Regions from separate parts of the Streptomyces sp. NPDC032198 genome, predicted to be linked through region 1. Evidence: riboswitches for the same ligand, from Rfam matches in the RefSeq annotation. Region 1 holds a riboswitch; each other region holds the start of a gene.

Region 1 (10,486 bases):
GTCGACCTGGATGACCGAAGTGCCCGCGGTCTCCAGGTCGTTGACCTCGTCGCGCAGGGCGAGGGCGACCTGGCGCGCCGTGTCGCCGAGCGGCTGGTCGTCGCGGACGAAGGACCAGGCGAGCATGGTGACGGGACCGGTGAGCATGCCCTTCACGGGGCGGTCGGTGAGGGAGTTGGCGTACGAGGTCCAGCGCACCGTCATCGGCTCGGGCCGGGAGATGTCGCCCGCGAGGACCGGCGGGCGCACATAGCGCGTGCCGTACGACTGGACCCAGCCGTGCTGCGTGGCGAGATAGCCGGTGAGCTGCTCGGCGAAGTGCTGGACCATGTCGTTGCGTTCGGGTTCTCCGTGCACCAGGACGTCGATGCCCGCCTTCTCCTGGAAGGTGAGGACGTCGCGGATCTCCGAGCGGATGCGCTCCTCGTAGCCGTGCGTGTCGATGCGGCCCGCTCTCAAGTCGGCCCGAGCGGTGCGCAGTTCGGTGGTCTGTGGGAATGAGCCGATGGTCGTCGTGGGCAGTTGGGGCAGTCCAAGGCGCGCTCGCTGGGCCGCCGCGCGCTCCGGGTAGGCGTGGGCGCGCCGGGCATCGGACGCGGTGACGGCGGCGACGCGGGAGCGTACCGCCGGGTCGTGGGTGAGGGATGACCCCGAGCGGGACGCCAGGTCGGCCCGGTTGGCGGACAGTTCGGCGGTGATGGCGCCCGTGCCCTGGGCGAGGCCACGGGCCAGTGTGGCGATCTCGGTGGTCTTCTGGCGGGCGAAGGCCAGCCAGCGGGCGACCTGCGGGTCGATGTCCCGCTCGGCGGTGGAGTCCAGCGGGACGTGAAGCAGCGAGCAGGATGCGGAGACGTCGACCCGGTCGGCGAGACCCAGGAGCGTGCCCAGCGTGGCCAGGGACTTCTCCAGGTCGTTGATCCAGATGTTCCGGCCGTTGACGACGCCCGCGACCAGACGCCTGCCGGGCAGCCCGCCGACGGCGGCGAGGTCCTGGAGCTGGCCGGCGGCGGCCTCCGTGAAGTCCAGGGCGAGTCCCTCGACCGGCGCCTTGGCGAGCACGGGCAGTGCGTCGCCGAGCCGGCCGAAATAGGAGGCGACCAGGAGCTGAGGGCGGTCGCTGAGGGCACCCAGGTCGCGATAGGCGCGGGCGGCGGCGTTGAGTTCCGCCGGGGTGCGGTCCTGGACCAGGGCGGGCTCGTCCAACTGCACCCACTCGGCGCCCGCGGCCCGCAGATCGGCGAGGACCTCGGCGTACACGGGCAGCAGCCGGTCGAGGAGCGTGAGCGGCTCGAAGTCGGCGGCAACGCCGGGCGCGGGCTTGGCGAGCAGCAGATAGGTCACCGGGCCGACAAGGACCGGGCGCGCGGCGAGGCCCAGGGCGACGGCCTCCTTGAGCTCGGCGACCTGCTTGGCGGAGTCGGCGGTGAAGACGGTGTCGGGACCGAGCTCCGGCACGAGGTAGTGGTAGTTGGTGTCGAACCACTTGGTCATCTCGAGCGGCGCCACGTCCTGGGTACCGCGGGCCATCGCGAAGTACCCGTCGAGCGCGTCGGTGTCGACGGCCTCGCGGTGCCGTTGCGGGACGGCACCGACCATGACGCTGGCGTCCAGGACGTGGTCGTAGTACGAGAAGTCGCCCGTCGGCACTTCATGGATGCCCGCGTCGGCGAGCTGCCGCCAGGTGGACCGGCGCAGCATCGCCGCGGTCTCCCGGAGGGCGTCGGCGCTGACGCGGCCCTTCCAGTAGCCCTCGATAGCCTTCTTCAGCTCCCGGTCGGGGCCCTGGCGGGGGTAGCCGTACACGGTGGCCCGTGCTGCCGCGGCTGCGGACTTCGCTGTCACGGAAATCTCCTTCGCGAGATGACTCCTGAGAATCCCGGGGACGGGACACGGACGCGAAGGGATGACGGACCGGGCGGACCGGACGCGCGCCACCGGCGCGGTGCTCCACCTGATCTGTACGCCGACCCGCCCACGAGGTCACCGGGATGTCCGCACATGAGGGATCACGTACGGGCAACGGGCAGGTCTTCGGACTCGCGGGCACACCTGCCGAGGCAGGTTCCTACTGACCGTCGCTTCCCGGGTCCGCGACGGACCCAGTGCGTATGACGGCGGTCGTTCCCACTCACCGCTGCGGGGCAGTCCCGGATTTCCACCGGGTTCCCTCTTGCGACGCGTCTGCCTGGCGGGCAGGGCGAACCAGCTGCACACATCAGGCTAGAGGGTGGATCGGCGTCTTGGGCAGTACTGATCACATTCCGGACCGTGAGGTGAGACACGGAGCCACCCGGCGGTGGGGGCACCGACCGGAGGTCTTATTGCATATTGGTTGCAACTACACTTCACAGGCAGAAAGTCTGTGGGTGGAGGAGACGCCGGTGGCAACGGGGCGCATTGTGCTGGGGATCGAGTCGTCCTGCGACGAGACCGGAGCGGGGATCGTCGCGCAGGGGCGGCTGCTCGCCCATGCGGTGGCGTCCAGCATGGACGAGCACGCCCGGTTCGGCGGCGTGGTCCCCGAGATCGCCGCACGAGCGCATCTGCACTCCTTCGCCCCGGTCGTCCAAAACGCCCTCGACCAGGCGGACCTGAAGCTCTCCGACATCGGAGCGGTGGCGGTCACCACGGGTCCCGGCCTGTCCGGCGCGCTGCAGGTCGGCCTCGCGGGGGCGAAGACCCTCGCGTACGCGCTCGACGTCCCGTTGTACGGGGTGCACCACTTGGCCGGGCATGTCGCCGCCGACACGCTGGAGCACGGCCCGCTGCCCGATCCCTGCGTGGTCCTGATCGTCTCCGGCGGGCACACCTCGCTGCTGCTCGTCAGGGACCTGGCCCGTGATCCGATCGTGCACCTGGGGGACACCTTGGACGACGCGGCGGGCGAGTGCTTCGACAAGGTCGCCCGCGTCCTTGGCCTGCCCTACCCGGGCGGCCCCGCCATCGACCGTGCGGCCCGCAGCGGCGACCCGCGTGCGGTGGCCTTCCCGCGCCCGCTCACCGGACCGAAGGACGACCTGTACGCCTTCTCCTTCTCCGGACTCAAGACGGCAGCCGCGCGCTGGGCCGAGGGGCACGCGGGGCGCGAACTGCCGGTGGCCGACGGCGCGGCCTCGCTCCAGGAGGCCGTCGCGGACGTACTGACCCGCAAGGCGCTGGCCGCCTGCCGGGATCACGGCGTCCGCACCCTCGTCGTGGTCGGCGGTGTCGCCGCGAACTCGCGGGTGCGTGCGCTCACCGAGGAGCGGTGCGCGGCCGAAGGCGTACGGCTGCGCGTGCCCCCGATGACCCTGTGCACGGACAACGGCGCGATGATCGCCGCCGTCGGCGACCTGCTCGTACGGGCCGGGGCCGAGCCCGCGCCCTGGGACATGTCGATCGACCCGTCCGCCCCTCTGACGTACGCGGCCCTGCGGCCGGGGGCGGCCGCGGCGAGGGCCGCCTGATGGCGGCGGAAGTCCGGCTTCTGCGCGGCGATCAACTCCTCGCGCACGGCGCCGCCTTGCGCACCGTCTACGCCGAAGCCTTCCGCGTGCCGCCCTGGCACGAGGACGAGGAGAGAGTGGCGGAATTCATGGTCCGGCTCGGCGACGACATACGGCGTCCCGGGTTCACCTCGGCGATCGCCCTGGAAGGGGCGGACGTCGTCGGATTCACCACCGGGTGGACCACGCCCGACCCTTTTCCCGCCGACCGCTGCTATCCGCAGGCGGCGGCCGGACTCGGCGCCGAGCGCGCCCGGTCGTGGCTGTGCGGGGCCCGTGAGATAGACGAACTCGCCATGCGGCCCACGGCGCAGGGCGCCGGGATCGGGGCCGTCCTGCTGGCGGCGATGGCCGCCGGTGCTCCCAACGGCCGCGTCTGGCTGCTCACTTCGGTCCGGTCGGCGCAGGCCATGGGCTTCTACGAGCGCCAGGGCTGGACCCAGGCGACCCACCCCTCGCCAGACGGCAAAGGCGTCGTCGTCTTCCTCGGGCCCCGCCACCCCGCCCGGACGCTCGCGGTGCCGCGCGGCGGAGAAGTGGCGGCCGCCCGCGAAGTGTGGCCCGTGCCAGGGGTGCACGGGCCGATGCACAGGGGCTGACCAGGGGCGTACGCCCCTGGTCGGGTGCGCTCGCGCGTGCCACAGGTGGGGCGACCCCACAAGTTGTCAGGAAACTCGGATGCGCACTATGGTCACCACGCCTTGGTGCTCGGGAAATCCGGTGTGATGCCGGTGCGGCCCTCGCCACTGTGATCGGGAAGTCCGGCTCCAGCCCTCGCGGCAGCCACTGGGTGCACACGCACCCGGGAAGGCGGAGTCCGGTCGGTACGACCCGTCAGCCAGGAGACCGGCCAAGGCACGTTGTCCATCCACGAGGTGCTGGAGAGGGTCTGCTTAGCCATGCACATTGCCGAGGGTTTCCTCCCACCGGCGCACGCGATCGCCTGGGGCGTAGCGTCCGCGCCGTTCGTCGTCCACGGAGTCCGCTCCCTGACCCGTGAGGTCAAGGAGCACCCTGAGAGCACTCTGCTCCTGGGCGCCTCCGGAGCCTTCACTTTTGTCCTTTCCGCACTGAAAATCCCTTCCGTCACAGGTAGTTGCTCGCACCCGACGGGCACCGGGCTCGGCGCGATCCTGTTCCGGCCGCCGATCATGACGGTGCTCGGCACCATCACGCTGCTGTTCCAGGCCCTGCTGCTCGCCCACGGCGGTCTCACCACGCTCGGCGCCAACGTCTTCTCCATGGCGATCGTCGGGCCATGGGCCGGATACGCCGTCTACCGCCTCCTGAAGCGGTTCGACGCGCCGCTCATGGTCGCCGTGTTCTTCGGCGCGTTCGTCGCCGACCTCTCCACGTACTGCGTCACCAGCGTCCAGCTCGCCCTGGCCTTCCCGGACCCCAGCAGCGGATTCATCGGCGCCCTGGGCAAGTTCGGCGGCATCTTCGCCGTCACGCAGATCCCCCTCGCCGTCAGCGAGGGACTGCTCACGGTCCTGGTGATGCGGCTGCTCGTGCAGTCCAGCAAGGGCGAGCTCACGCGGCTCGGCGTCCTGCTGCAGGGCAAGAAGGCGGACGCGAAGTCCGAGAAGACGGACACCAAGACGGAGTCGGGGGCCAGCGCCTGATGAGCCGGAACGCGAAGATCAACACCCTGCTCCTCGTCATCGTCGCCGCACTCGCGGTGCTGCCGTTGGCGCTCGGCCTCGGCGACGACAAGAAGGAGCCGTTCACCGGGGCCGACTCCCAGGCCGAGACCGCGATCACCGAGATCGAGCCGGACTACAAGCCCTGGTTCTCACCGCTGTACGAACCCCCCTCCGGGGAGATCGAGTCGGCGCTCTTCGCGCTGCAGGCGGCGCTGGGCGCGGGCGTCCTCGCGTACTACTTCGGTCTGCGCAAGGGACGCCGTCAGGGCGCGGAGATCGCGCTGGCGAAGGAAGCCCCCGCGAAGAAGACCGCGGAAGGAACCGCCGAACGGACCGAGGGACGGACCGCCGACGCGGACAGCACCCGGGCCGAGACCGAGCAGGTCTGATCCCGCGTGCTGCCCATTGACGCGGCGGCGCACAGCAGTCCCTGGCGCCGCCGCCACCCCGTGGACAAAGCCGTGCTCGGGCTCGGCCTCACTGTCCTTGCCGTCTCCCTGCCGCCCTGGCCGGGCGCCGCCCTCGTACTCGTCGCCGCGCTCGCCGTGCTGCTCGGACCGGCGGGTGTGCCGCCCCGCAAACTGTGGCGCGCCTACCGCGTACCGCTCGGCTTCTGCGTCACCGGCGCCCTGACCCTGATCGTCCAACTCGGCGGGCCCGAAGGGTTCGTCACGCTCGCCGACGGCGGCCCCGCGAGAGCGGGCGGTCTGCTCCTGCGCACGTCGGCGGCCTCGCTCGGCGTCCTGCTTTTCGCCTTCACCACACCCATGTCGGACCTGCTGCCCCGCCTGGTGAAGGCGGGCGTGCCGGCGCCCGTCGTCGACGTGGCCCTCGTCATGTACCGGATGAGCTTCCTGCTCCTGGACTCCATGAGCCGTATTCGGCAGGCGCAGGCCGCGCGGCTCGGCCACACCACCCGCGCCGCGACTTGGCGTTCCCTCGGCGGTCTTGGGGCCACCGCGTTCGTGCGGGCCTTCGACCGGGCCACCCGGCTGCAGGCCGGGCTCGCCGGACGCGGGTACGACGGAACCCTGCGGGTGCTCGTGCCGGAGGCCCGGATCTCCCGGCGCTTCGTGGCCGCGAGCGCGGTCCTCCTCACGGGCCTCGCGGCCCTCACCCTCGTACTGAAATGGCTCCTTCCATGAAGGCTTCCTCCCTGAGCGAGCCGCGCGCCTCCAGTGATCCGGGCGGGTCCCTGGTCGCTCTGCGTGCCGCTTCCTACGCGTACGAAGACGGGCCCACCGTGCTCAGCGGCCTGGACTTCGACGTCACCGAAGGGCGCGCCCTCGCGCTGCTCGGGCGCAACGGCAGCGGCAAGACCACCCTCATGCGGCTGCTGAGCGGCGGACTCCGGCCGGACCGGGGCGGGTTGACCGTCGGGGGAGCCCCGGTGACGTACGACCGCAAGAGCCTCACCCGGCTGCGTACGACCGTTCAACTGGTGGTCCAGGACCCGGATGACCAGTTGTTCGCCGCCTCGGTCGAACAGGACGTGTCCTTCGGGCCGTTGAACCTGGGGCTGCCGGACGGTGAGGTGCGGGCCCGGGTCGCCGAGGCGCTCGCCGCGCTCGACATCAGCGCCCTGGCGGACCGCCCCACGCATCTGCTCTCCTACGGCCAGCGGAAACGGACGGCCATCGCGGGCGCTGTGGCGATGCGCCCCCGCGTCCTGATTCTCGACGAGCCGACCGCGGGGCTCGACCCCGACGGCCAGGAGCGCCTCCTGACCACTCTGCAAGGCCTGCGGGACGCGGGGACGACCGTGGTCATGGCCACCCATGACGTGGATCTGGCCCTGCGCTGGGCCGACGACGCGGCCCTGCTGACTCCCTCCGGGGTGCGTACGGGGCCGGTCGTGGAGATGCTCGCCCAGCGGGACCTCCTGGGGCAGGCGGGGCTCCGCCTGCCCTGGGGGATCGCGGTCACGGAGCTGCTGCGGACGAAGGGCCTGCTGACCGGGGCGGGCGACGGGCCGCGCACCCCCGAGGAGTTGGCCGCCCTCGCGGCGGCCCCGGCGATGCCCGGCGCGTCAGGCGGCTGACCAGGGCGCAGACCTGCTCCGTCCGCTCAGCCGAACCGCAGGATCCGCGGGGCGAAGGTGCCCTCGGGCCCTGCGGCGCGGCCGACCGACCACACCGTCTCCGTGCCCGGCACCGGCGCAAGCCGCTGCATCGAGGAGTCGCCCTCCCCGGGCACCGCGGGTTCGTCGTACGCGGTGAACGACTGACCGTTCCAGGCAAGGAAGTCCGGCCCGGGGACGAGCGGCGGACTGCTGCCCGGCGGGCCCCACTTCAGCGAGCGGGCCACCGATACCCAGCCCAGCTTTCCGGAGTCGGCGGCCGACAGGGACGAGATGTAGCCGAAGTCGGTGGGCATGGTCACCCGGCTCCACTCCGTCCCGTCCCAGCGCATGAGCAGCGGCGGGATCGGCTTGCCCGGCGGGCCCCCGACGAAGCCTGCCGTGCCGCCCGCCCACACCTCCGTCGGCGAGACCGCCAGCACGCTGGCCACGGCCGCCCGCGGGAATCCGTCCACGACCGTCTGCTGCCATGCCTGCCCGTCCCAGTGCGACACGGTCGCGCCCGAGCCGCTGGAGCCGGCGGCCCAGACGTCGTCGCCCGCCACGATGTCCAGGCCGCTCACGTACCCCGGCGGCGCCGGAACGTCCTGCCACGCGCGCCGGTCCCAGCGCAGCAGCACCTGCACGCCGTCCCGCGAACCAATCAGCCAGGTCTCACCGCCGCCGGCGACGACCTTGTCAAGGACGACACCGCGCGGCGCCCGGCTCTCCTTCCAAGCACTGCCGTCGAAGCGGAGCAGGCGGGAGCCGCCCGCCGAGTCGCGGCCGACCGCCCAGACCGCGGTCGGCGAGGTCCCGGCGACCGACACAAGGTCGCCCTGCCAGCCGATCCCGGGCAGGCTCTGGCGCTGCCACGCCGTGCCGTTCCAGCGCAGCACCAGCGGGAAGCCCGGCGCCTCACGGCCGACGGCGTCGGCGCCCACCGCCCACGCCCGGTCCGGCCCGAACGCCACGGCTTCGTTCAGCCCGGCCTGCGGGCGTACCTGCGCCGGGACCGGAACGTGCTGCCAGGACCCGGGTTCCGCCGTCGCCGAGCTCACGGCGGCGATGACGGCCAGGACGACGGCGAGCGCCGCGACGAGAAGTCTGCGTGCCATGGTCAGCCTCCCAGCCGCTCGCTCATCAGGTTCGCCTTCGAGCCGTAGATCTCGACGGTCCCGAAGGACAGCAGTGCGGGCCCGGCCCTCGTCAGGGCACTCGGTTTGACGAGGATCGCGTTCGTGCGCTCCGGGCCGTAGGAGAAGGTGGTGCGGCGGCCGTCCACCCGCGCGTACTTCGACTGGAACGCGCGGTCGCTGCGCACCGGAAGCCACAGCGCGCCGTCCGGGCCGCGCACCATGCCCTCCGTATAGGTGTCGCCAAGCGCCGGGTCAGTGGTGCGCCAGGCCTGCCCGTTCCACGTCATCAGATAGGTGCGGGACACGCCGTCGGTGTACTGGCTGCCGCCGATCGTGGCCCGGCCGTTCGGTTCGAGCAGGATCGTGTGGATGTTGCTGTTGGCCGGCAGCGGCACCTTCGCGTCCCGCCATGCCGTGCCGTCCCAGCGCAGGACGGCGGTCCCGGTGTCGGTGTCCGCCCAGGCCCAGGCGTCGGTGGCCGTGCGCGCGGTGATCCCCATCAGGTAGCGCACGCCGTCCGGGGTGGACTGTTCTGCCCAGCCGGAACCGTCGTAGTGCAACACCTTCAGGCCGGTCTCGTCCTCACCGACCACCCAGGCGGCACCCGGTACGGCGGCGAAGTCCTGGTAGGTCCACAGGGTCTGCGGCAGCGGGACGGTGCTCCATCCTCCTGTCGCCGACCGGCGCAGGATCTCCCCTTCACCGGCGCGGTTGTGGAAGATCCACGTTTCCTTGCCGACGAACTGCACCCCCCTGAGGTAGCCCGGCTCGGCGGTGCCGGGGAAGGTCGTGTCCCGGCTCCACGCCTTGCCGTCCCACCGGTACAGGAGCGGCCGCTGCCCGTCGGCGGCCTGCTCGTAGCCGGTGGCCCACGCCTCGCCAGGACCGCGGGCCGCGAGGTCGAGCACAGTCACCGGCGGGGTGGCCGCGGGCACCGGCAGCGCCGACCAGCTCGGTGCCACGGGCGCGGCTCGTGCCACGGCGGCGGCGGGCGACACCACCGCGGTACACGCGAGCACAAGAGAGACAAGGACCGCACGGAGACCGTTCACGAGACCCCCCAGTACGCGAAGGCCGCTCACCTTAGGGGCATGCACCCGCCCGTGGATAGACGGGTACATGCCAATCTGGCATTCGTCTTCGGGTGCCGACTCCTCACGAGCCGACGTTGCATGGTCATGCGAAGTGATGCATACTCTTCCTATGTCCAAGGTCCTCACCTCCCTCCCCACCGGCGAGCGCGTCGGCATTGCCTTCTCCGGCGGTCTCGACACCTCCGTCGCCGTCGCCTGGATGCGTGACAAGGGCGCCGTCCCCTGCACGTACACCGCCGACATCGGCCAGTACGACGAGCCCGACATCGCCTCCGTGCCCGGCCGCGCCTCGGCGTACGGCGCCGAGATCACCCGGCTCGTCGACTGCCGTGAAGCGCTGGTCGAGGAAGGGCTCGCGGCCCTCGCCTGCGGCGCCTTCCACATCAGGTCGGGCGGGCGCCCGTACTTCAACACCACGCCGCTGGGCCGCGCCGTCACCGGCACGCTCCTGGTGCGGGCCATGCTCGAGGACGGGGTGCAGATCTGGGGCGACGGCTCCACGTTCAAGGGCAACGACATCGAGCGGTTCTACCGCTACGGGCTGCTCGCCAACCCGCACCTGCGGATCTACAAGCCCTGGCTGGACGCGGACTTCGTCACGGAGCTCGGCGGCCGCAAGGAGATGTCGGAGTGGCTGCTCGCGCACGAGCTGCCCTACCGGGACTCGACGGAGAAGGCGTACTCCACGGACGCCAACATCTGGGGCGCCACACACGAGGCCAAGACGCTCGAGCACCTCGACACCGGGCTCGAGACGGTCGAGCCGATCATGGGCGTGCGGTTCTGGGACCCCTCGGTGGAGATCGACACGGAGGACGTGACGATCGGCTTCGACCAGGGTCGCCCGGTCACGATCAACGGCAAGGAATTCGCCTCCGCGGTCGACCTCGTCATGGAGGCCAACGCGATCGGCGGCCGGCACGGTCTCGGCATGTCCGACCAGATCGAGAACCGGATCATCGAGGCCAAGAGCCGTGGCATCTACGAGGCGCCCGGCATGGCGCTCCTGCACATCGCCTACGAGCGCCTGGTCAACGCGATCCACAACGAGGACACGCTGGCC
Region 2 (10,486 bases), on a different contig from region 1:
GGCACGACCGCGACTCGGTGCACGGCAGGGCCGCGCAGTGGCGCAGACTGTGCCGCGGGCTCCACGAGACGCTCCGGTCCCCCCGGCAACAACTGCGCCACCGCGACCCTCTGGTCGCGGGGTTCGCGGACTGTGTCCTCCGGCTGTACTCGCACCTCGGGGCCAGCTGGAACGCCCGGTTCGCCCGGCATTTCCACAGCGTGATCGAGGCGTACGACCTGGAGTTCAGGAACCGCAGGACCGGCACGGTCCCGACGGTCGAGGCCTACATCGAGCTGCGCAGGCTGACGTTCGCCCACTGGACGTGGATCGACCTGCTGGAGCCCACGGCGCGCCACGAGCTGCCGACGGCGGTGCGCAAGCATCCCGCATACCGGCGGGCGGCGCTCGCCACACAGGATTTCTCCGCCTGGTACAACGACCTGTGTTCACTCCCCAAAGAACTCGCGGGAGATGAACTGCACAATCTCGGGATCAGTCTGATCCAGCACGAGGGGCTTTCCCTCGAAGAAGCCGTGGCCGAGGTTCACCGGCGAGTGACCCGATGCATTTCGGATTTCCTCGTCGCGGAAAAGGAAGTGCTGAGTCTCGCCGGGCAATTGGCCGACGGGAGCGTGCAGGGCAGGACGCTCGCGGACGCGGTGGAATCGTGCATCGCCAACATGCGGAACTGGTTCTCTTCCGTGTACTGGTTCCATCACGAATCCGGACGCTATCGGGTGGACTCCTGGGACGACCGGTCCATTCCCCCGTATGTGAGCGACGCGGCAATCAGTGACTTGGCCGAAACTGACTTGGTAGGTGAGGAATGAGCGTCGAATCCGCCATACCCGCGACAATGACTCCACCGCTCGTCAGCGGCGGAGCACCGCTCATCGGCCACGCCTGGAACCTGGTGCGCGACCCCCTCGGCTTCCTCGCCGCGCTAAGGGATCATGGTGATCTCGTACGCATCAGGCTGGGACCCAAGACGGCGTACGCGGTCTGCGACCCGGAGCTGGTCGGGCAGCTGCTGCGGAGCCCCGACTACATCGTCGGAGGGCCGCTCTGGGAGACCCTGGAGGTCCTCCTCGGCAAGGGCGTGGCGACCAGCAACGGCAAGACCCACCGGCGGCAGCGGCGCATGATGCAGCCCGCGTTCAGGCCCGAGCGGATCGCCGGTTACGCCAAGGTGATGGAGGAGGAGGCCCGTATGACGGCCGCGCGGTGGCGGCCGGGCGACACGGTCGACATCAACGCGGAGATGTTCCGCACCGCCGTGCGCATCGTGTCCCGCTCGCTCCTTGAGGTCGACGCGATCAGTGAGAAGGCGGACCGCATCGCCGAATCACTGCACACCGTCTTCGAGGGGCTCTACCGCAGGATGGTCCTCTCGGTCGGGCCGCTGTACCGCGTGCCGACCCAGGGGAACCGCCGCTTCCAGAGCGCGCTCGCCGATCTGCACTCCCTGGTCGACGAGATCATCGCCGAAGGCAGGGCGGCGGGTGAGGGCCAGGACGATCTGTTGGCCGAAATGCTGCGGGCGCGCGATGAATCAGGGCAGCCGCTCAGCGATCAGGAGGTTCACGACCATGTGATCTCGCTTGTCGTGGCGGGTGCCGAGAATATCGCGTCGACCTTGGCGTGGACGTTCCAGCTGCTGGCCGAACACCCCGCGCAGGAAAGGCGATTGGTTGAAGAAGTAAATGCCGTCGCGCCGGATCGGGAGATCACATTCGCCGACCTGAGCGACCTTCCGCACACCCGGAATGTCGTCACCGAGGCCATGCGCATACAACCGGCCGCCTGGATATTCACCCGCAGGTCGGTGGGAGAAACCAACCTGGGCGGCTACCGCATTCCGGCCGGAGCCGACATCGTCTACAGCGTGTACGCGATGCAACGCGATCCGCGTTCCTTCGAGCAGCACCTGGAGTTCGACCCGGACCGCTGGAATCCGGAACGCGCGGGCGACGTACCGGAGTTCGCGATGATGCCGTTCGGTACCGGTAACCGCAAGTGCCCGGGAGACCATTTCAGCCTGGCGGAACTCGCCATCATCCTGGCGACGGTGGCCCCGAAGTGGCACCTGACGCCGGTCGCGGAGACCGACGCCGACGCGAGGATCGGCATCACGCTACAGCCGAAGAGGGCCGTTCTCCGGGCCGAGAGGCGCTGACGGCCGGTCCGCGGAAGGTGCGGCGGTAGGCGTTCGGCGTGGTGCCGAGCGCCCGCAGGAACTGGTGGCGCATCGCCGCCGCGTTGCCGAAGCCGGCACGCCCGGCGATCGCCTCCACGGTCTCGTCCGAGCCTTCCAGCAACTCCTGCGCCAGGAGCACGCGTTGGCGCAGGAGCCAGCGGTAGGGCGTGGTGCCCGTCTCCTGCTGGAAACGGCGCGCGAAGGTGCGCGGCGACATGTGGGCGCGGTCGGCGAGCTGCTCGATGGTGATGTCCGCGTCCAGATGGCGCTCCATCCAGGCGAGCACCCCGCCCACGGTGTCGCACGCCGTGCGCGGCAGCGGACGCTCCACGAACTGGGCCTGGCCACCATCGCGATGGGGCGGTACGACCATGCGCCGGGCGATGGCGTTGGCGACCTCGGTGCCGTGCTCCTGGCGCACGATGTGCAGGCAGGCGTCGATGCCGGCCGCGGTGCCCGCCGAGGTGATGACCGGGCCCTCGTCGACGTACAGGACGTCGGGCTCGACCTCGGCGCGTGGATGGCGCACCGCGAGCTCCGTGGCGTGCCGCCAGTGCACGGCGCAGCGGCGGCCATCGAGCAGGCCCGCCGCGCCGAGGACGAAGACGCCGGAGCAGACCGAGAGGACGCGCGCCCCACGGTCCACCGCGCGGCGCAGGGCGTCGAGCAGCTCCTCCGGGAAGTCGCGGTCCACGAACGACTGACCTGCGGGAACGGCGATGAGATCGGCCTCTTCGAGCCGGTCGAGGCCGTACGGGGTGGAGATCGAGAACCCGGCGTGGTTGCGCAGCGGCCCGCTCTCCGCGGCGACCACCGCGAAGTCGTACACGGGCAGGTCCTCGTCGCTGCGGTCGAGGCCGAACACCTCGCAGACGACACCGAGTTCGAAGGGATTCACGCCGTCGAGCAGCACGACGGCCACGTTCTTCAGAGCGCCGGTCCTCAGCATGCCTGCCAGTCTGCCGCAGGGTTGGCAGTAAGTCGATGCTGTGTGGCAGTCCTGCCACTGACGCTTCCGTCCGGCCCGCAGGACAGTGAGGACATGAACGCAATCACCGATTACGCGACCGTCCTGACCGTCCTCCTCCTGCTGGCCGCACCCTCGCTCGTCGGGTACGTCCACGACCGCCGGATCGACCGCGAGCTGCGCGAGGCGGAACGCGCCCCGCGCAGCCCGGAGGGGCGGGCGGCCCTAGAACTCGTCGTCGAAGGAGACCGAACCCTCGACCGCGACCTGGTAGGCCGAAGGGCGCCGCTCGAAGAAGTTGGTCAGCTCCTGGACTCCCTGAAGCTCCATGAAGGAGAACGGGTTTGAGGAGCCGTAGACCGGCGCGAAGCCGAGGCGCTGGAGCCGCTGGTCGGCGACGCACTGCAGGTATTCACGCATCGAGTCGGTGTTCATGCCCGGCAGGCCCTCGCCGCACAGGTCGCGCGCGAACTGCAGCTCGGCCTCCACGGCTTCCTTGAGCATGTCCGTGACCTGCGTCTGCAGCGCGTCGTCGAAGAGCTCGGGCTCCTCCTTGCGGACGGTGTCGACGACGTCGAAGGCGAAGCTCATGTGCATCGTCTCGTCGCGGAACACCCAGTTGGTGCCGGTGGCCAGGCCGTGCAGCAGACCGCGTGAGCGGAACCAGTAGACGTACGCGAAGGCACCGTAGAAGAAGAGCCCCTCGATGCACGCGGCGAAGCAGATCAGGTTCAGCAGGAAGCGGCGCCGGTCGGCCTTGCTCTCCAGGCGGTCCATCTTCTCGACGGAGTCCATCCACCGGAAGCAGAACTCGGCCTTCTCACGGATGGAGGGGATCTCCTCCACCGCGTCGAAGGCCGCGGCGCGGTCCTCCGGGTCGGGCAGATAGGTGTCGAGCAGCGTCAGATAGAACTGGACGTGCACGGCCTCCTCGAAGAGCTGACGGCTCAAGTAGAGCCGCGCCTCGGGGGAGTTGATGTGCTTGTAGAGCGTGAGCACCAGGTTGTTGGAGACGATCGAGTCGCCGGTCGCGAAGAACGCGACCAGACGGCCGATCATGTGCTGCTCGCCCGGCGAGAGCTTGGCGAGGTCGGCGACGTCCGAGTGGAGGTCGACCTCCTCGACGGTCCAGGTGTTCTTGATCGCGTCCCGGTAGCGCTCGTAGAAGTCCGGGTAGCGCATGGGGCGCAGGGTCAGCTCGAAGCCCGGGTCGAGGAGGTTCTTCTCGGCGTTCGTGGTGGAGCTCATTACTGGCAGGCCTCGCAGGACTCGGGGTTTTCCAGGGAGCAGGCGACGGCTTCTTCGGCTGTTGCCTGCGCAGGTACAGGGGCGGGGGCGGCTTCGGCGGTCTGGCCGGCCGCCGCGCGGGCGATGCGGGTCGCCGGGCGCGAACGCAGGTAGTACGTGGTCTTCAGACCCTGCTGCCAGGCGTACGCGTACATCGAGGAGAGCTTGCCGATGGTCGGCGTCTCCAGGAACAGGTTCAAGGACTGCGCCTGGTCCAGGAACGGCGTGCGCGCGGCGGCCATGTCGATCAGGCCGCGCTGCGGGATCTCCCACGCGGTGCGGTAGAGGTCGCGCACCTCGGCCGGGATCCAGCTGAAGCCCTGCACGGAGCCGTTGGCCTCGCGCAGCGCCTCGCGGGTCTGGGCGTCCCAGACGCCGAGCCGTTTCAGCTCCTGCACCAGGTAGGAGTTGACCTGGAGGAACTCACCGCTCAGCGTCTCGCGCTTGAAGAGGTTGGAGACCTGCGGCTCGATGCACTCGTAGACGCCCGCGATGGACGCGATGGTGGCGGTCGGCGCGATGGCGAGAAGCAGCGAGTTGCGCATGCCGGTCGCGGCGATACGTTCCCGCAGCGCGGCCCAGCGCTCCGGCCAGGTCAGCTCGACGCCGTAGTGGTCGGGGTGCAGGACGCCGCGCGCGGTGCGGGTCTTCTCCCAGGCGGGCAGCGGGCCATTGCGCTCGGCGAGGTCGGCGGACGCCTCGTACGCGGCGAGCATGATCCGCTCGGCGATGCGGGTGGAGAGGGCACGCGCGGCGGGGGAGTCGAAGGGCAGCTTCAGCTGGAAGAAGACGTCCTGCAGACCCATGGCGCCCAGGCCCACCGGACGCCACCGGGCATTGGAGCGCCCGGCCTGCTCGGTCGGGTAGAAGTTGATGTCGACCACCCGGTCGAGGAAGGTGACGGCGGTGCGGACGGTCTCGTCGAGCCGCTGCCAGTCGATGTCACCGGCGTCCGTGTCCACGAACGCGCCGAGGTTCACCGAGCCCAGGTTGCAGACGGCCGTCTCCCCGTCGTCCGTCACCTCCAGGATCTCCGTGCAGAGGTTGGAGGAGTGGACCGTGTGGCCGGGCTCCGCCGTCTGGTTGGCGGTGCGGTTGGCGGCGTCCTTGAACGTCATCCAGCCGTTGCCGGTCTGCGCGAGGGTGCGCATCATGCGGCCGTAGAGGTCGCGGGCCGGGATGGTCTTGCGGGCGAGCCCGGCGGCCTCGGCCTTGCGGTAGGCGGCGTCGAACGCGTCGCCCCACAGGTCGACGAACTCGGGCACGTCGGCCGGCGAGAACAGCGACCAGTCCTGGTCGGCGGCGACCCGGCGCATGAACTCGTCCGGGATCCAGTGCGCGAGGTTGAGGTTGTGCGTGCGCCGCTGGTCCTCGCCCGTGTTGTCGCGCAGCTCCAGGAACTCCTCGATGTCGGAGTGCCAGGTCTCCAGGTAGACCGCGGCCGCGCCCTTGCGCCGCCCGCCCTGGTTCACGGCGGCGACGGAGGCGTCCAGGGTCTTGAGGAACGGCACGATGCCGTTGGAGTGGCCGTTCGTTCCGCGGATCAGCGAACCGCGGGCGCGGATGCGTGAGTACGAGAGGCCGATGCCGCCCGCGTGCTTGGAGAGGCGCGCGACCTGGTGGTAGCGGTCGTAGATGGAGTCCAGCTCGTCCAGGGGCGAGTCGAGGAGGTAGCAGGAGGACATCTGCGGGTGCCGGGTGCCGGAGTTGAAGAGCGTCGGCGAGGACGGCAGGTAGTCCAGACGGCTCATCAGGCGGTACAGGGAGGCGACCTCGTCCAGGGCGCGGACGCTGCCGTCCTCGGCGAGGCCGCTCGCGACGCGCAGCATGAAGTGCTGCGGGGTCTCGATGACGTGCCGGGTGATCGGGTGCCGGAGCAGATAGCGGCTGTGCAGGGTGCGCAGGCCGAAGTAGCCGAACCGGAAGTCGGCGCCGTCCTCCAGGGCGGCCTCCACGAGACCGTCGAGGCGCTCCGCGTGGTCGGTGACGAACGCGGCGGTGCGGTCCGCGATCAGGCCCTCGCGGTGTCCCACGGCGACCGAGTCGGAGAAGGAGCGCACGCCCTGCGACGCGGCCTCGTCACGGATGCTGAGGCTGAGCAGCCTGGCCGCGAGCTGCGAGTACGTCGGGTCCTCGGAGATGAGCCCCGCGGCCGCCTCGGTCGCCAGCTCCCGCAGCTCCGCCAGGTCCGCGCGGGCCGAGCGGCCGCGCAGCGCGGCGGCGGCGACTCTGCCGGGGTCGGCGTCGGGGAGGTCGGCGGTGAGGTCGGTCAGGGTACGCAGCAGCGCGGTTCCTGGGCCGTCGGCGGTCTGCTGACCGTCGGTGGTCTGCGCTGACGCAGGTTCGGCTGGCGCGATGGTCACGTGGAGCACTCCCTCGCTCGGCTCTGGGCCCGCGGAGGGATGAGTGACACACGGGCGCCCGCCCCTGGGCAGGGCTGCGCTCCGCGTCCACCAGCCCATTCCACGAGGCCCGGACGACGTTGGCACCCGGACCGGTCGGAACGGGCGCGCTGCCGACAGGTCTTCGGACTGGAGAGCACGACAAATGCGTACTCGTACACCGTTGCGGGACAGTTCCGGACTTGCACCGGATTCCCCTGCGGCGACAGCGAGCACGAGCATACATCTTGTGCTGGCTCTGAGCGGCAGCCCCACATCTTGTGTCGGTGCACACATACGCGGCGCGGGCCGCCGGAGGAATCCGGCGGCCCGCGCCGCGTGTTGGGTACCGCGTTCGGAGAGAGGCTCAGTGCCCGCCCGGCGCTCCCGCCGTGGCCGGCGGCAGCTCCTCCACGACACCCGGGTCGCCCGCGTCCGCCGTGTAGTCCCCGGGAGACGTCTCGTCGATGCCGTCAGGGGCCTTCATGGCGCGCAGGACGAAGGTCATGACCACGGTGACCACCACGTTCAGGACGAACGCCGTGAGGCCGATGTAACCGATCTCACCGATGCCGGGGATCTCGTCGGACGAGCCGCCGAAGTGCTTCTGCGTCGGCGACGCGACACCGTACGCGGCGACCGTGCCGTAGATCATGCCGATCGCCCAGCCGGCGAGCAGCGCCCAGCGGTGGAACCACCGCGTGAACAGGCCGCCGACCAGCGCGGGCATCGTCTGGAGGATCCAGATGCCGCCCAGGAGCTGGAAGTTGATCGCGACCGTCTTGTCCATGGTGAGGACGAAGGCGAGCGCGCCGACCTTCACCAGGAGCGAGACCAGCTTGGAGACCTTCATCTCCTGCTGCGGGGTCGCGTCCGGCTTGAGGAAGTCCTTGTAGATGTTCCGGGTGAAGAGATTCGCGGCCGCGATCGACATGATGGCCGCCGGCACGAGCGCGCCGATGCCGATCGCCGCGAACGCGACGCCCGTGAACCAGTCGGGGAACATGTTCTCGAACAGCTGCGGAATCGCCAGCTGCCCGTTCTCCACCTTCACCCCGGCCGCGATCGCCATGAAGCCGAGCAGCGCGAGCAGGCCCAGCATCAGCGAGTAGAGCGGCAGGATCGTGGTGTTGCGGCGGATCACGTTGCGGCTCTTGGAGGAGAGCGTCGCCGTGATCGAGTGCGGATACATGAACAGCGCGAGCGCGGAGCCGAGCGCGAGCGTGGCGTACGTCCACTGCCCGGCCTCGCCCGGCGCGAGGCCCGCGACGGGCTTGCCCGCGGCTTCGTTGGTCGCCGAGAACTTGTCGCTCGCCGCCCGGAAGATCTCGTCGAACCCGCCGAGCTTGATCGGGATGTAGATGATCGCGACGGCGATGACGAGGTAGATCAGACCGTCCTTCACGAACGCGATCAGCGCGGGGGCGCGAAGACCGGACGAGTAGGTGTACGCGGCGAGCACCGCGAACGCGATCAGGAGCGGCAGGTCCTTGATGAACCAGTTGGTGTCCGGACCGCCGCCGACGCCCATGACGTCGAGCACGGCCTGGATGCCGACCAGCTGGAGCGCGATGTACGGCATCGTGGCGAGGATGCCGGTGACCGCGACGGCCAGCGAGAGCCCCTTCGAGCCGAAGCGCCCGCGCACGAAGTCGGACGTGGTCACGTAGCCGTGCTTGTGCGAGACGGACCAGAGGCGCGGCAGGAAGGTGAAGATCAGCGGGTAGACGAGGATCGTGTACGGCACCGCGAAGAAGCCGGCCGCGCCCGCCGCGTAGATCGCCGCCGGGACGGCCACGAAGGTGTACGCCGTGTACAGGTCACCGCCGAGCAGGAACCACGTGACCCAGGTGCCGAACGACCGGCCGCCCAGGCCCCATTCGTCCAGGCTCTCGGTCTCGGCCTTGCGCCAGCGCGCGGCCAGGAAGCCCATCGCCGTGACGGCGGCGAAGAAGAAGATGAAGACGGCGAGGGCGATGCCGTTGACGCCGCCTGTGTCCGCTGCGAGCACGTTCATCGGGTCGCACCCCCCTGGGCCTGCTCGGCCTTGCGGACGCGCTGGTCACGCTGCCACAGCTTGTAGGCGATCATCGTCAGCACGGTGGAGATGAGGACCCACAGCATCTGGTACCAGTAGAAGAACGGGATGCCGATGAAGGTCGGGTCGACCTTCGCGTAGGAGCTCACCCAGAGCATCGCCACGAACGGCGCGACGAGACAGAGGGCAATGACCACGCGGACCGGCGTGATCACCGGTCTGCTCACTTCAGGCGCATCTGACACTTCGCGGCTCCGCTCCCTCGCTTATCCCACCTTTAACGTGCGGGAAATCTAAGCGAGAGGATTGATCTATGGAACCCCCGTCCGGATACCGGACGGGTGCCGAATGGGTGCCGGATGGGTCAACGCGCCTGCTCAGCAGCAGCGGAACCCCTGTCGCGGGTCTGACTCCTGCCGGTCCGTCCGCATTCGCTCGAACTCCCTCCGGGAGGGTACGGATGCCCCCGGATGCGTCTTGTGTGCGTGCTCCACATACCGGTCGTACGCGGACTCGTCGGTCAACTCCCGCGCGTACCACCGGACCCAGCGCAGCCCCCGCAGCACCCAGGTCATTTCGTGAGCTCCGCCTTCTCCTCCCGGGTCGGGATGAGCCCGGCCGGTGCGGTCAGTCTGGACTCCACGTATTCGGCCTCGCTCAGCTGCGTCGACTGCGGGTTGCGGACGTGCTTCACGCAGATCCGGGCGGCGTCCGCGATCACGATGACGATGAGCAGGGCGAGCACGGCCGAAAGGACGCCGTCCACGGTGGAGTTGGTGACGACGGTGTGCATGTCGTCCATGGTCTTGGCGGGCGGCAGGACTTTGCCCGCGTCGATGGCGTCCTGGTAGTTGGCGCGCTGCTGGAAGAAGCCCACGCGCGGGTCGCTGGAGAACACCTTCTGCCAGCTCGCGGTGAGCGTCACCGTCGCGTCCCAGGCGAGTGGAATCCCGGTGATCCAGGCCCACTTGAGGCGTCCGGACTTCACCAGGAGCGTCGTGCAGACGGCGAGGGCGACCGCGGCGAGGAGCTGGTTGGAGATGCCGAAGATCGGGAAGAGCTGGTTGATCCCGCCGAGCGGCTCGTGCACGCCGACCCACAGGAAGTAACCCCACAGACCCGTGACCACCGCGCTGGTGATGATGAGTCCGGGCTTCCAACTGACCCTCTTGAAGGGCTTGTAGACGTTCCCGAGCATGTCCTGGAGCATGAAGCGGCCCACGCGGGTGCCCGCGTCGAGCGCGGTCAGGATGAACAGCGCCTCAAACATGATCGCGAAGTGGTACCAGAAGGCCCGCATGGAGCCGCCGGTGACCTTCGAGAAGATCTCGGAGACGCCGACCGCGAGCGTGGGCGCGCCACCGGTCCGCGAGAGCAGCGAGGACTCCTCGACGTTCTTGGCGGCCTGCGCGAGATCGGCGGGGGAGATGGAGTACCCGAAGCCGGCGACCGCCTGGCTCGCGGCCTGGACGTTGTCCCCGATGACGCCCGCGGGCGCGTTCATCGCGAAGTACAGCCCCGGGTCGATGATGCTGGCCGCGACGAGTGCCATGACCGCGACGGCCGACTCCATCAGCATGGAGCCGTAGCCGATCATCCGGACCTGCGTCTCCTTCTGGATCATCTTCGGCGTC
Region 3 (10,486 bases), on a different contig from region 1:
GTACGGGTGTCGCGCCCTGCCACCGTCACCCGGCCCCGCAGCGTGCCCCCGGTGAAGTGCGGGACGAGCCCGCTCACCGTGCCGAGCAGCGTCGACTTGCCGACCCCGGAAGGGCCGACGAGGAGGACCAGCTCGCCCTCGGGCACGGCGAGATCGACCCCGCGCACGGTGGGCCCGTCGACCCCTTCGTACGTCACGGAGACATCCTCGAAGCGGATCATGAGGGCTCCTTGGAGCGAGCGGGGGCGCGGACAGGGGCGGCGGAATCGGCGGGCACCGGTGCCACGAAGGCGGGCAGCAGTCCGACCAGGACGGCCGCCGCGGGCCACAGCGGCAGCGTCGGCGCCGTCAGGGGGACGACTCCGGGGTGCAGGGCGGACGCGTCGTACGAGGCGGCCCAGATCGTCAGGCCCGCCACCGCGATCCCCGAACCGGCGACGAGCCAGGCGCGCACGCCCCAGGGGTCGGGGCGGTAGCGGGTGCGCACGGAGCGGCGGCCGCCGAGGCGCAGTCCGGCGAGCGCGGCGAGCAGACCGGCGGCCAGGACGGGCAGGCCGTAGCCCGTGCCGTCCGCGGAGAGCAGCCCGTACGTGCCCGTGCAGACGCCCATCAGGCCGCCGAGCGTCAGGACAGCGGTTGCTCTGCGCACCCCGGCGGGCACCGGCGCGCTGCGGCCGAAGCCCCGCGCGTCCATCGCGGCGGCCAGGGCGACCGACCGCTCCAGGGCGCCCTCCAGGACCGGGAGTCCGACCTGGAGCAGCCCCCGGATGCCCCGGTCCGCGCGCCCGCGAAGGCGCCGCGCGGCCCGAAGCCGCTGCACATCCATGATCAGGTTCGGTGCGAACGTCATCGCCACGACGATGGCGACGCCCACCTCGTACAGCGCGCCCGGCAGCGACTTGAGCAGCCGCGCCGGACTGGCGAGGGCGTTCGCGGCGCCCACGCAGATCAGCAGACCCGCCAGGCGCACCCCGTCGTAGAGCGCGAAGAGCAGCCCCTCGGCCGTCACCCGGCCCCCGATCCGCACGCCCTTCGCCCAGTCGGGCAGCGGCACTTCGGGGAGCGTCACGATGACGTGCGTACCGGGGATGGGGGAGCCGAGGACGACGGCGAAGACGAGCCGGATCGCGATCACCACGAGACCCAGCTTCACGAAGGCGCCGTACGACCGCGCCCACGGCGCCGACGTCCTGCGCGCCGCCACCACATAGCCCGCGACGCCGATCAGCATCCCGAGCAGCAGCGGGTTGGTGGTGCGGGACGCCGCGACGCCGAGCCCGAGCGCCCACACCCACCAGGCGCCCGGGTGCAGCGCGTTGCTCCGGTGCGCCTCGGGGGCGAGGCGCCGCCGCAGCGCACCGGGAGCGGTGCTCGGGTGATCGGTCATCGTGCGGTCAGCCGCGTCGGCGGCGTGCCTGCCAGACGGCGGCGCCGCCGAGCAGGGCGATGGCGGCCACGCCCGCGATCAGACCGACGGAGGGGCCACCGGAGTCGCCGTCCTCGTCGCCGGCCGTGCTCCGGGCCGGCTTCTTCCCGGAATCCCCGTTGCCCGAGACCTGCTCGCCGCAGCCCGACTTCGGGAAGTCCGCGATGGCGCACAGCAGGGCGTTGCTGTCGTAGCGCAGGGGCTTGGCGACCGCGGCCAGCGCGTCGGCGCTGGTCGCGTCGTCCGCGATCCGCGCGCATGCGGTACGCGGCTTCGGCGGGGTCTCGCCCTCGGGGGCGTCACCCGGTGTGCCGAAGTCGATGACCAGGGCGATCCGCTTGCGGTCGTCCTGGGCGGGGGTCTTGGCGCAGATGGTGTCGAAGTCCGCGGCGCCGCGCGGCTTCGCGGAGTCCTTCGAGTCGGCGGACACGGAGAACCGGAAGCCCTGCACGGCCCCGTCGTCGGGGCGTGCGGTGCTCGGCCCCTGGGTCGCGTACGCCCAAGTGGAGCCGTCCCGGTCCCAGAAGGACCAGTAGCGGTAGCCGGCGGCCTGGGCGGGGGCGGCGGCGAGGACGCCGGACAGGGCGGCGACGAGCGCCCCGGTCACCAGGCGCCCGCACCGCACGCGACCCCGCGTCACGGCTGCTTCTTCTTCTTGTTGCCGCTGTACAGGAAGCCGATGCCGGCACCGGCGACCAGACCGACGCCGATGATCCACCAGACGCTGACGCCGCTGCCGTCGTCGCTGTCCTTCTTCTCGTCGGCGGCCTCGGTCGCCTGCGGGGCGGGGCCGGTCGCGTTCAACTGCTTGACCAGGTCCGCGCCACCGAAGTCACGCGCGTCCAGGCCCGAGGCGTGGGCGGCGAAGATCAGCTGGGCGTACGCGGCCGGACCGGACTTCTTGGCCCAGTCGGCGGAGTTCTTCGACAGCCACTCGGCGGACTTCTTGGCCTGCTCCGGCTGGCCGGCCGCGGCGAGCGCGAGCACCGAGTCCGCGGTGTTGCCCAGGTCGGGCATGTTCTTGGCGCCGGGCATCGACGACATCAGGTGGTCGTCGCCCTTGGCGAGGGTCTTCAGGAGGTAGCCGGTGCCGTTCGAGGCCGCCTGCTCGGCGGTGTCCGCCTTCTCGCACTTCGGGGCGGCGGTCTTCTTCCCGGCGGCGTCGACGACCAGGCCCTTGCCGTGGGCGCCGAGCACACCGGCCGCCGTGGCGTCCGCGTTCGGCGAGAGCTTGCCGGACTTGGCGTCCGCGAGGCCGAAGGCGCCGCCGTCCTTGTCACAGCTCATCGAGAGGGCGGGCAGCGCGTCGTAGGGGGACTTGCCGCTCTGGGCCTTCACCGACTGCGGCTTCTCGCCCGCCGCGGCGAGGGCGCCGATCACGATGCCGGTGGAGTTGGCGTCGGAGGCCATGCCGGGGCTGTAGCCCCAGCCGCCGTCCTTGTTCTGCACCGACTTCAGCCAGTCGACGCCCTTGCCGACCGACTTCTTCTGACCGCCGAGCGCGGCCAGGGCCTGCACGGCGGATGCGGTCGCGTTGCTGTCGAACGTCGTCTTGGAGTCGCACGGCTCACCCGCGTCGGCGCGGTACGCGGCGAAACCGCCGCTCGCGCACTGCTGCCCGGTGAGCCAGTCGACGGACTTCGCGGCGGGCTTCACACCGGCCGAGTCCTGGGCGAGCAGGGCGTACGACTGCCGGAACACCCCGTCGAACTTGGGGTCCGCGTCTCCGTAGAGGCCGGAGGGGAGGGCTGCGGAAGGCGACGGGGACGCGCTGTCCGCGAAAGCGGCCGGGGCGGCGGCCGAACCGATCACGGCGACGGCGGCCAGGACCGCTGCGCTGCGGCGAACGTTCATGATGCGGCGGGTGCCTCTCCCTGCGGGGGAGCGGGGCAGCACGGGCGCGTGCGGGCACGGGCACCGGGCGGCTCCGGCTCCGTATACCTCGACGGTGCCGTTCATCGGGGGCCCCGATGAAGCGAGCCGGTCATGCTCGGTACCGGGCATTCCGGCTCACCGCTGGACGCGGTACACGGCTGCGGGTCAGCGCCGGATTCGCACCGGCTTTCCCCCGTACGGGCATGATGACGACGGGGTCACTCTACCGGCCCGTAGGGGGGAGCGGTCCGGGGCGCCCGCCTCCCGGGCCGCAGGTCACACCGCCCGGTAGCGCACCGGATCGTGGCCGACCGCCTCGGCACGCCCCAGCTTCACCAGGCGCCGCACATGGGCCTCGGCCTCGGAGACCGCGATGTTCCGCGAGCCGTAGCGGATCTGGGCCCAGGGGCGGTTCCACTCCATCTGCTCGGCGAGCTGCCAGGGCGTGAGCGGCTCGGCCAGGAGGGCGAGCAGGTCCGTCAGGCGCTCCTCGTGGTGGGCCAGGATCTCCCGCACGCGGGCCGGGGCGTCGGCGAACGCGTACTGGTGGGCCGGAAGGACCTCGGCGGGGCCCAGGCGGCCGATGCGCTCCAGGGAGTCGAGGTAGTCGCCGAGGGGATCGGTGACGGTCTCGTCGTCGGGGTCCTCGTACAGGCCGATGTGCGGGGTGATCCCGGGGAGCAGATGGTCGCCGGAGAACAGCCGGCCGTGGCCCGGCAGCCGCGCCGGGTGCTCCTCCTCCAGGTGCAGGCAGACGTGGCCCGGGGTGTGGCCGGGGGTCCAGATCGCGCGGAGCCTGCGCCCCGGCAGTTCGAGGAGCTCGCCGGGGGTGATGCCGCGGTCGGGGAGCGCGGCGGCGAGGCCGGGCAGCCGGGGTGCGCGGCCCGCGTCACGGGCCGCCACCAGGGGGGCCAGGTGGTCGGCGGGGGCACCGGCGGCCGTCAGCTTCTCCACCATGTAGTCGAACCAGCGCTCGGGCGGCCCGGTCCGTGTGCGGCGGACGACCGACGCGTCCGCCTCGTGCATCGCGATCCAGGCGCCGGAAGCCTCGCGGACCTTGGCGGACAGGCCGTGGTGGTCGGGGTGGTGGTGGGTGATGACGACGCCGTGCACCGCGTCGGCGGACGTGCCGCAGGCGGTGAGGCCCTCGGCGAGGGCGTCCCAGGACGTGGGGTCGTCCCAGCCCGTGTCGATGAGGACGGGACCGGCGTCCGTGTCCAGGAGGTGGACCAGGGTGAAGCCCAGGGGGTTGTCCGGGATGGGGACCTTGATGCTCCACACGCCGCCGCCGTGGTCGGTCGCCTTCGGATCGGTCACCTGCGTCATCGGGCACCCTCGTCTCTCGTCGGCTGCACGGCCACGACCACGGCCGCCGTCACCATAACTAGAACTAGTTCCAATGATCGCCCAAGTCGACTGTTTCGACAGGCTACTTGCATCTTGCTCTCCGTGGACTACTGGAACTAGAACTGGTATCAGTTCTGAAACAGTGTCAGAAAGCGTGCCGCGCAGGCGGAATCCCGCAGGAGGCAGTCAGCCATGACCGAGCTCGTGGAACACGGACAGCTTTTTATCGGCGGGGAGCTGGTGGACCCCCTCGGCACGGACGTCATCGAGGTGGTCTCGCCGCACACCGGCCAGGTCTTCGCGCGCGTGCCGCACGCGGCGCCCGCCGATGTCGACCGGGCCGTCGCCACCGCGCGCAAGGCGTTCGAGGAGGGCCCCTGGCCCCGGATGACGCTCGACGAGCGGATCGAGGTCGTCACGAGGATCAAGGACGCGTTCGCCGTACGGCACGAGGAGATCGCCCGCGTCATCAGCTCCGAGAACGGCACCCCCTACACGGCGAGCGTGATGGTGCAGGCCCTCGCCTCGATGATGGTCTGGGACTCGGCGCTCACGGTCGCGAAGAACTTCACGTATGAAGAGGCGCGCGACGGAGCCCTCGGCAAGATCCTCGTGCGGCGCGAGCCGGTCGGCGTCGTGGCGGCCGTGGTGCCGTGGAACGTCCCGCAGTTCACCGCCGCGGCCAAGCTCGCGCCCGCGCTGCTCGCCGGCTGTCCGGTGATCCTCAAGACCTCGCCCGAGACGCCGCTCGACGCCTACATACTCGCCGACATCGCCCATGAGGCGGGGCTGCCGAAGGGCGTGCTCTCGATCCTCTCGGCGGACCGCGAGGTCAGCGAGTACCTCGTCGGGCACCCCGGCGTCGACAAGGTGTCCTTCACCGGTTCCGTCGGTGCGGGCAAGCGCGTCATGGAGGTCGCCGCGCGCAATCTCACGCGCGTGACCCTGGAGTTGGGAGGCAAGTCGGCCGCCGTGATCCTGCCGGACGCGGACGCGTCGGCGGCGGTCGCCGGCATCGTCCCCTTCGCCTGGATGATCAACGGCCAGGCGTGCGTGGCCCAGACCCGCATCCTCGTGCCTCGCTCGCGCTACGACGAGTTCGCCGAGGCCTTCGCCGCCGCGGCGTCCGCGCTCAAGGTCGGCGACCCGCTCGACCCGGAGACCGAACTGGGCCCGCTCGTCGCCAAGCGCCAGCAGCAGCGCTCGCTCGACTACATCCGCATCGGCCAGGAGGAGGGCGCCAAGATCCTGACGGGCGGCGGCCGTCCGGCCGGGCTCGACCAGGGCTGGTACGTCGAGCCGACGCTCTTCGGCGGCGTGGACAACTCGATGCGCATCGCCCGCGAGGAGATCTTCGGCCCGGTCATCTGCCTCATCCCGTACGGCGACGAGAGCGAGGCCGTGAAGATCGCCAACGACTCCGACTACGGGCTCAGCGGCAGTGTGTGGACGGCGGACGTGGAGCGCGGCATCGACGTCGCGCGGCGGGTGCGCACCGGGACGTACTCGGTGAACACCTTCAGCCTCGACATGCTCGGCCCGTTCGGCGGCTACAAGAACTCCGGTCTCGGGCGGGAGTTCGGGCCCGAGGGGTACGGCGAGTACTTCGAGCACAAGATGATCCACCTGCCCGCGGGCTACGAGGGGACGGGTGCCTGATGGGTGACCGCTGGCACGTCGAGGTGGACCGGTCGGTCTGCATCGGCTCCGGGATGTGCGTGATCACGGCGCCGGGCGGCTTCGCGCTCGACTCCGCCCGTCAGTCGCACCCCGCGGATCCCGAGACCGACGCCAACGAAAAGGTGCTCGAAGCGGCCGAGGGGTGTCCGGTCGAGGCGATCACGATCACGTTGTCCGGAAGTGGTGAGGTCGTCTTCCCGCCGGAGGACTGACGGGATGCGCCCCGCGGGCCGAACGGGTTCGCTCTGGCAACGGGATTTACTTCCGTGATGCGATCCGCGCCGGTTTGTGCGGTTCCTATGTGCTTTATGTGCGCTCGAACGGGTGCGAACAGGACTTTACCCATGCGTTCCGCATGCCTGATCGATGACATCCGTGACTGTCCGTCCCCTTTGCGGCCTGGAACTGTTCAAGGCCAGACCACATCGGGGAGGGGGCGCAGTGGACAAGCGGTACGAGGTCTACTGTCTGGCGGACAGGTTCTTCTACGACACTCCGGACCGCATGTCCGTCGGCGTGACCGGCACCGCCCCCGAGTTCGGGACGGCGGGCCGCACGGTCCCGGCGGGATGGCGCTCGGCGCGGGTGGGCGACTGGCTGACACTCGCCCCCGTCGACGAGGACGGGCACTCGCGGCCCGCGCCCGCACAGGGCTGGAAGGTCCATGTCTCCGCCACTCTGGAGAACGCGGACCGGATCGCCGCGATCGTGTGGGACTACTGCGTGCCGCGCGTCGTCCCCTTCAAGTTCATCGCGGGAGAGCGCCTCCTCCACCTGCGCAACAGCAAGTACGCGGGCCGGGACGGCAGTGGGAAGTTCGCCACGCTCTATCCGGCCGACGAAGAGCAACTGCACTCCGTGTTACGTGAGTTGGGCGACCTCCTCGAGGGATGCGAAGGCCCGTACATCCTCACCGACCTCCGCTGGCGGGAAGGCCCGCTGTACGTCAGGTACGGCGCCTTCACCCGACGTGTGTGCGCCGACGAGCGCGGCAGCCTCGTCCCCGCGATCGAGGACGACCAGGGACGCCTCGTCCCCGACTCGCGCGACCCGGCCTTCAAGGTCCCCGAGTGGGTGACCCTGCCGGCGTTCCTCGAGCCACAGCTCGCGGCGCGCAACAACCAGACGGTCACCGACCTGCCGTACCGCATGGAGAAGGCGCTGCACTTCTCCAACGGCGGCGGGGTCTACGCGGGTACCGACACCCGTGACGGCCGCAAGGTCGTCCTGAAAGAGGGACGGCCGTACGCGGGCCTGGCGTCGGACGGGGCCGACGCCGTGGCCCGTCTGGAGCGCGAGCGGGACGCGCTCCAGAAGCTTTCGGGGCTCGGCATCGCCCCCGAGGTGCGCGACTGGTTCGAGCTCGGCGGCCACCGCTTCCTCGTCATGGATTTCCTGGAGGGCCGCACCCTCAACTCCTTCTTCGCCGACCGCCATCCGCTGTGCGTCAACGAGCCGGCGCCCGAGGCGATCGCCGCGTACACGGAGTGGGCGCTGCGGATCCACCGTGCCGTCGAGGAAGCCGTCGCGGCCGTGCACGGAAGGGGTGTCGTCTTCAACGACCTCCACCTCTTCAACATCATGGTCGCGCCCGACGAACAGTCCGTCGCGCTCCTCGACTTCGAGGCGGCGACCACGGTGGGCGAGGACGGACGCCAGATCGTCGCCCACCCCGGATTCGTCGCGCCCGCTGACCGCAGGGGCACGGACGTCGACCGGTACGCACTGGCCTGCCTGCGGCTCGCGCTGTTCCTGCCCATCACCACGCTGCTGTCCATCGACCGGGGCAAGGCCGCGCACCTCGCGAAGGTGATCACGGCCGAATTCCCTGATGTACCCAAGGAGTTCCTCGACGAAGCGGTCGTGGAGATCGAGCGGGCCACGCGGGGCCAAGGCCACGCGACCGGCGCCGCCAGGCCCGCGGCGGCAACGTCCGCACCGCTCGTCGACCCCGCCGACTGGCCGTACAGCAGGGATTCGATGGTCAAGGCCATCCTCGCCTCGGCCACCCCGGAGCGCGACGACCGGCTCTTTCCCGGCGATGTCGCGCAGTTCACCGACGGTGGCGGGCTCGGCCTCGCGCACGGCGCGGCCGGAGTGCTGCTCGCCCTCGCCGAGAGCGGCGCCGAACGCTACGAGGAGGGCGAGCGCTGGCTCCTGAAGCACACCGAGCCCGCGCCCCCCGGCACGCCCCTGGGCCTCAACGACGGCCTCGCGGGCATCGCCCACGTACTCGAACGCCTCGGCCACCGCACCCGCGCCCTCGACCTGATGGAGACCGTCCTCCAGGAGAACTGGCAGCGGCTCCCCTCCGACCTGAACGGCGGCCTCGCCGGACTCGGCCTCGCGCTCGACGCCCTCGCGCACAGCACCGGCGAGGAAGCCCTCGCTCAACACGCCCTGCGTGCAGCGGAGTTGCTCGGTGAACGGCTCACCGCACAGAGCCCGCCGAACGGGCGGCCCCGCGCCGGTCTGCTGCACGGCGCCACCGGCCCCGCGCTCCTCTTCCTGCGGCTCTACGAGCGGAACGGCGACCCCGCGCTCCTCGACCTGGCGGGGCGGGCCCTGCGCGCGGACCTCGCCCAGTGCGTGGCCCAGCGGGACGGCAGCCTTGCCGTGAACGAGGGCTGGCGCACCATGCCCTACCTCGGTGACGGCAGTGTCGGTATCGGCATGGTCCTGGACGACTACCTCGCGCACCGGGACGACGCCGAGTTCGAGGCGGCGCGGCCGGGCGTCCTGTCCGCCGCGCGCTCACGCTTCTGCGCGCAGCCGGGCCTGTTCCAAGGGCGGGCCGGACTGCTGCTGCACCTCAACCGCAGCACCGCGCCGGGCATCACGCCCGAGGACATCACCGCGCAGATCGAGGAACTCGGCTGGTTCTCCATGTCGTACGCGGGCCAACTCGCTTTCCCGGGCCATCAGATGATGCGCCTCTCCATGGACCTTCACACCGGGACGGCGGGCTGCCTTCTCGCCCTCTCCGCGGCGCTCGGCGACAGCGGAGCGCACGTCCCCTTCCTGCCGCCGCCACGGCGGCCCCAGAGCCGGTCCCGCGACGTCGTCGCGGGGTCGTGACACAACCCCCTGGGGAGAGCGACGTCCCCACGGGAATCGTCCCCAACAGAGAGGTAAAACCATGGCACTTCTCGACCTTCAGAGCATGGAATCCGACGAGATGACCGGTGGCGGCGGCGGCGGTGGCGGAAGCCAGCTGAGCCTCCTCCTGTGCTGGAGCACGGCCAGCGTGGCCCTCTGTCTGTGACGGTTGTCCGCTTCTGACCGCACGGCAGTGAAGACCCGGGTGGCTCCTTGCGAGGGGCCGCCCGGGCCCGCCGTGGGCACGAGGACGACGAGGTCTACGAGGACGACGAGGACCCGACCGCATGGCGACGACGACCCCCCGTCCACAACAACCCGCCTCCGACGCAGGTCTGTTGCGCGAGGCGACCCGCCACAGCGCCGCCCGCTGCGTGGCCCTGGCGCTGTGCACCGTCGCGGGCGCGGGCGCGAGCCTCCTCCTGCCGTTCGCGATCGGCCGCGGCCTTGACGCCGTCCTCACCTCTCACGCGGCCGGCCACGTCGGCGCCGACGCCACCCGCTGGATCCTCGTGTGCGCCGCCCTCATCGGCGCGAGCGCACTCCTCGACGCTTGCGACGGCGTCCTCACCGGCACCACCAACGCCCGTACGACGGCCTGGTTGCGCGGCCGTGTCGGACGCCATGTGCTGGCCGTCGGGCCACGCGCCACCGCACGCTTCGCCCCCGGCGACCTGGTGGCCCGCCTCATCGACAACGCGGCACACGCGGGCATCGCGCCCGCCACGCTCGCCACGCTTCTGGCCGCCCTGGTCGCGCCCGTCGGCGCCGTGGTGGCCCTCGCCCTGATCGACGGCTGGCTCGCCGTGGTCTTCATCGGCGGGGCGCCGGTCCTCGTCCTGCTCCTGCGGTGGTTCGTGCGCGTCTCCTCCGACTGCGTGGCGCGCTACCAGCAGATCCAGGGGGACATCGCGGGCCGCCTCGGCGAGGCGATCGGCGGGGCCAGGACCATCACGGCCGCGCACACCGAGGACAAAGAAGCCAGGCGCGTCCTGGACGCCCTGCCCGAACTCTCCCGGCAGGGACACCGGATGTGGCGGGTCCAGGGCCGCTCCCAGG

What was found. Region 1 has a riboswitch for cobalamin ahead of AB0E78_RS13245 (energy-coupling factor ABC transporter permease). Riboswitches for the same ligand answer to the same signal wherever they lie in the genome.
Region 2: it holds a riboswitch for cobalamin, as region 1 does, so the genes downstream of both, AB0E78_RS18435 (ribonucleoside-diphosphate reductase subunit alpha) here and AB0E78_RS13245 (energy-coupling factor ABC transporter permease) in region 1, are expected to answer to the same signal.
Region 3: it holds a riboswitch for cobalamin, as region 1 does, so the genes downstream of both, AB0E78_RS03340 (prenyltransferase/squalene oxidase repeat-containing protein) here and AB0E78_RS13245 (energy-coupling factor ABC transporter permease) in region 1, are expected to answer to the same signal.

Annotation. Positions count from the first base shown of each region.
Region 1 is NZ_JBEZVL010000004.1:470,892-481,377, reverse strand. It holds gene metE (5-methyltetrahydropteroyltriglutamate--homocysteine S-methyltransferase) at 1-1,842, opposite strand, end outside; cobalamin riboswitch at 2,005-2,222, opposite strand; gene tsaD (tRNA (adenosine(37)-N6)-threonylcarbamoyltransferase complex transferase subunit TsaD) at 2,382-3,446, shown strand; gene AB0E78_RS13250 (GNAT family N-acetyltransferase) at 3,446-4,084, shown strand; cobalamin riboswitch at 4,157-4,355, shown strand; gene AB0E78_RS13245 (energy-coupling factor ABC transporter permease) at 4,385-5,110, shown strand; gene AB0E78_RS13240 (energy-coupling factor ABC transporter substrate-binding protein) at 5,110-5,520, shown strand; gene cbiQ (cobalt ECF transporter T component CbiQ) at 5,527-6,276, shown strand; gene AB0E78_RS13230 (ATP-binding cassette domain-containing protein) at 6,273-7,172, shown strand; gene AB0E78_RS13225 (hypothetical protein) at 7,199-8,308, opposite strand; gene AB0E78_RS13220 (hypothetical protein) at 8,311-9,381, opposite strand; gene argG (argininosuccinate synthase) at 9,533-10,486, shown strand, end outside.
Region 2 is NZ_JBEZVL010000006.1:370,845-381,330, forward strand. It holds gene cyc1 (epi-isozizaene synthase) at 1-812, shown strand, start outside; gene AB0E78_RS18420 (cytochrome P450) at 839-2,158, shown strand; gene AB0E78_RS18425 (helix-turn-helix domain-containing protein) at 2,112-3,128, opposite strand; gene AB0E78_RS18430 (ribonucleotide-diphosphate reductase subunit beta) at 3,372-4,394, opposite strand; gene AB0E78_RS18435 (ribonucleoside-diphosphate reductase subunit alpha) at 4,394-6,796, opposite strand; cobalamin riboswitch at 6,933-7,070, opposite strand; gene mctP (monocarboxylate uptake permease MctP) at 7,182-8,831, opposite strand; gene AB0E78_RS18445 (DUF3311 domain-containing protein) at 8,828-9,097, opposite strand; gene AB0E78_RS18450 (YbdD/YjiX family protein) at 9,230-9,427, opposite strand; gene AB0E78_RS18455 (carbon starvation CstA family protein) at 9,424-10,486, opposite strand, start outside.
Region 3 is NZ_JBEZVL010000001.1:700,352-710,837, reverse strand. It holds gene AB0E78_RS03355 (ATP-binding cassette domain-containing protein) at 1-221, opposite strand, end outside; gene AB0E78_RS03350 (energy-coupling factor transporter transmembrane component T) at 218-1,387, opposite strand; gene AB0E78_RS03345 (SCO2322 family protein) at 1,395-2,066, opposite strand; gene AB0E78_RS03340 (prenyltransferase/squalene oxidase repeat-containing protein) at 2,063-3,280, opposite strand; cobalamin riboswitch at 3,404-3,538, opposite strand; gene AB0E78_RS03335 (MBL fold metallo-hydrolase) at 3,578-4,627, opposite strand; gene AB0E78_RS03330 (aldehyde dehydrogenase) at 4,841-6,307, shown strand; gene AB0E78_RS03325 (ferredoxin) at 6,307-6,540, shown strand; gene lanKC (class III lanthionine synthetase LanKC) at 6,770-9,406, shown strand; gene AB0E78_RS03315 (SapB/AmfS family lanthipeptide) at 9,468-9,593, shown strand; gene AB0E78_RS03310 (ABC transporter ATP-binding protein) at 9,715-10,486, shown strand, end outside.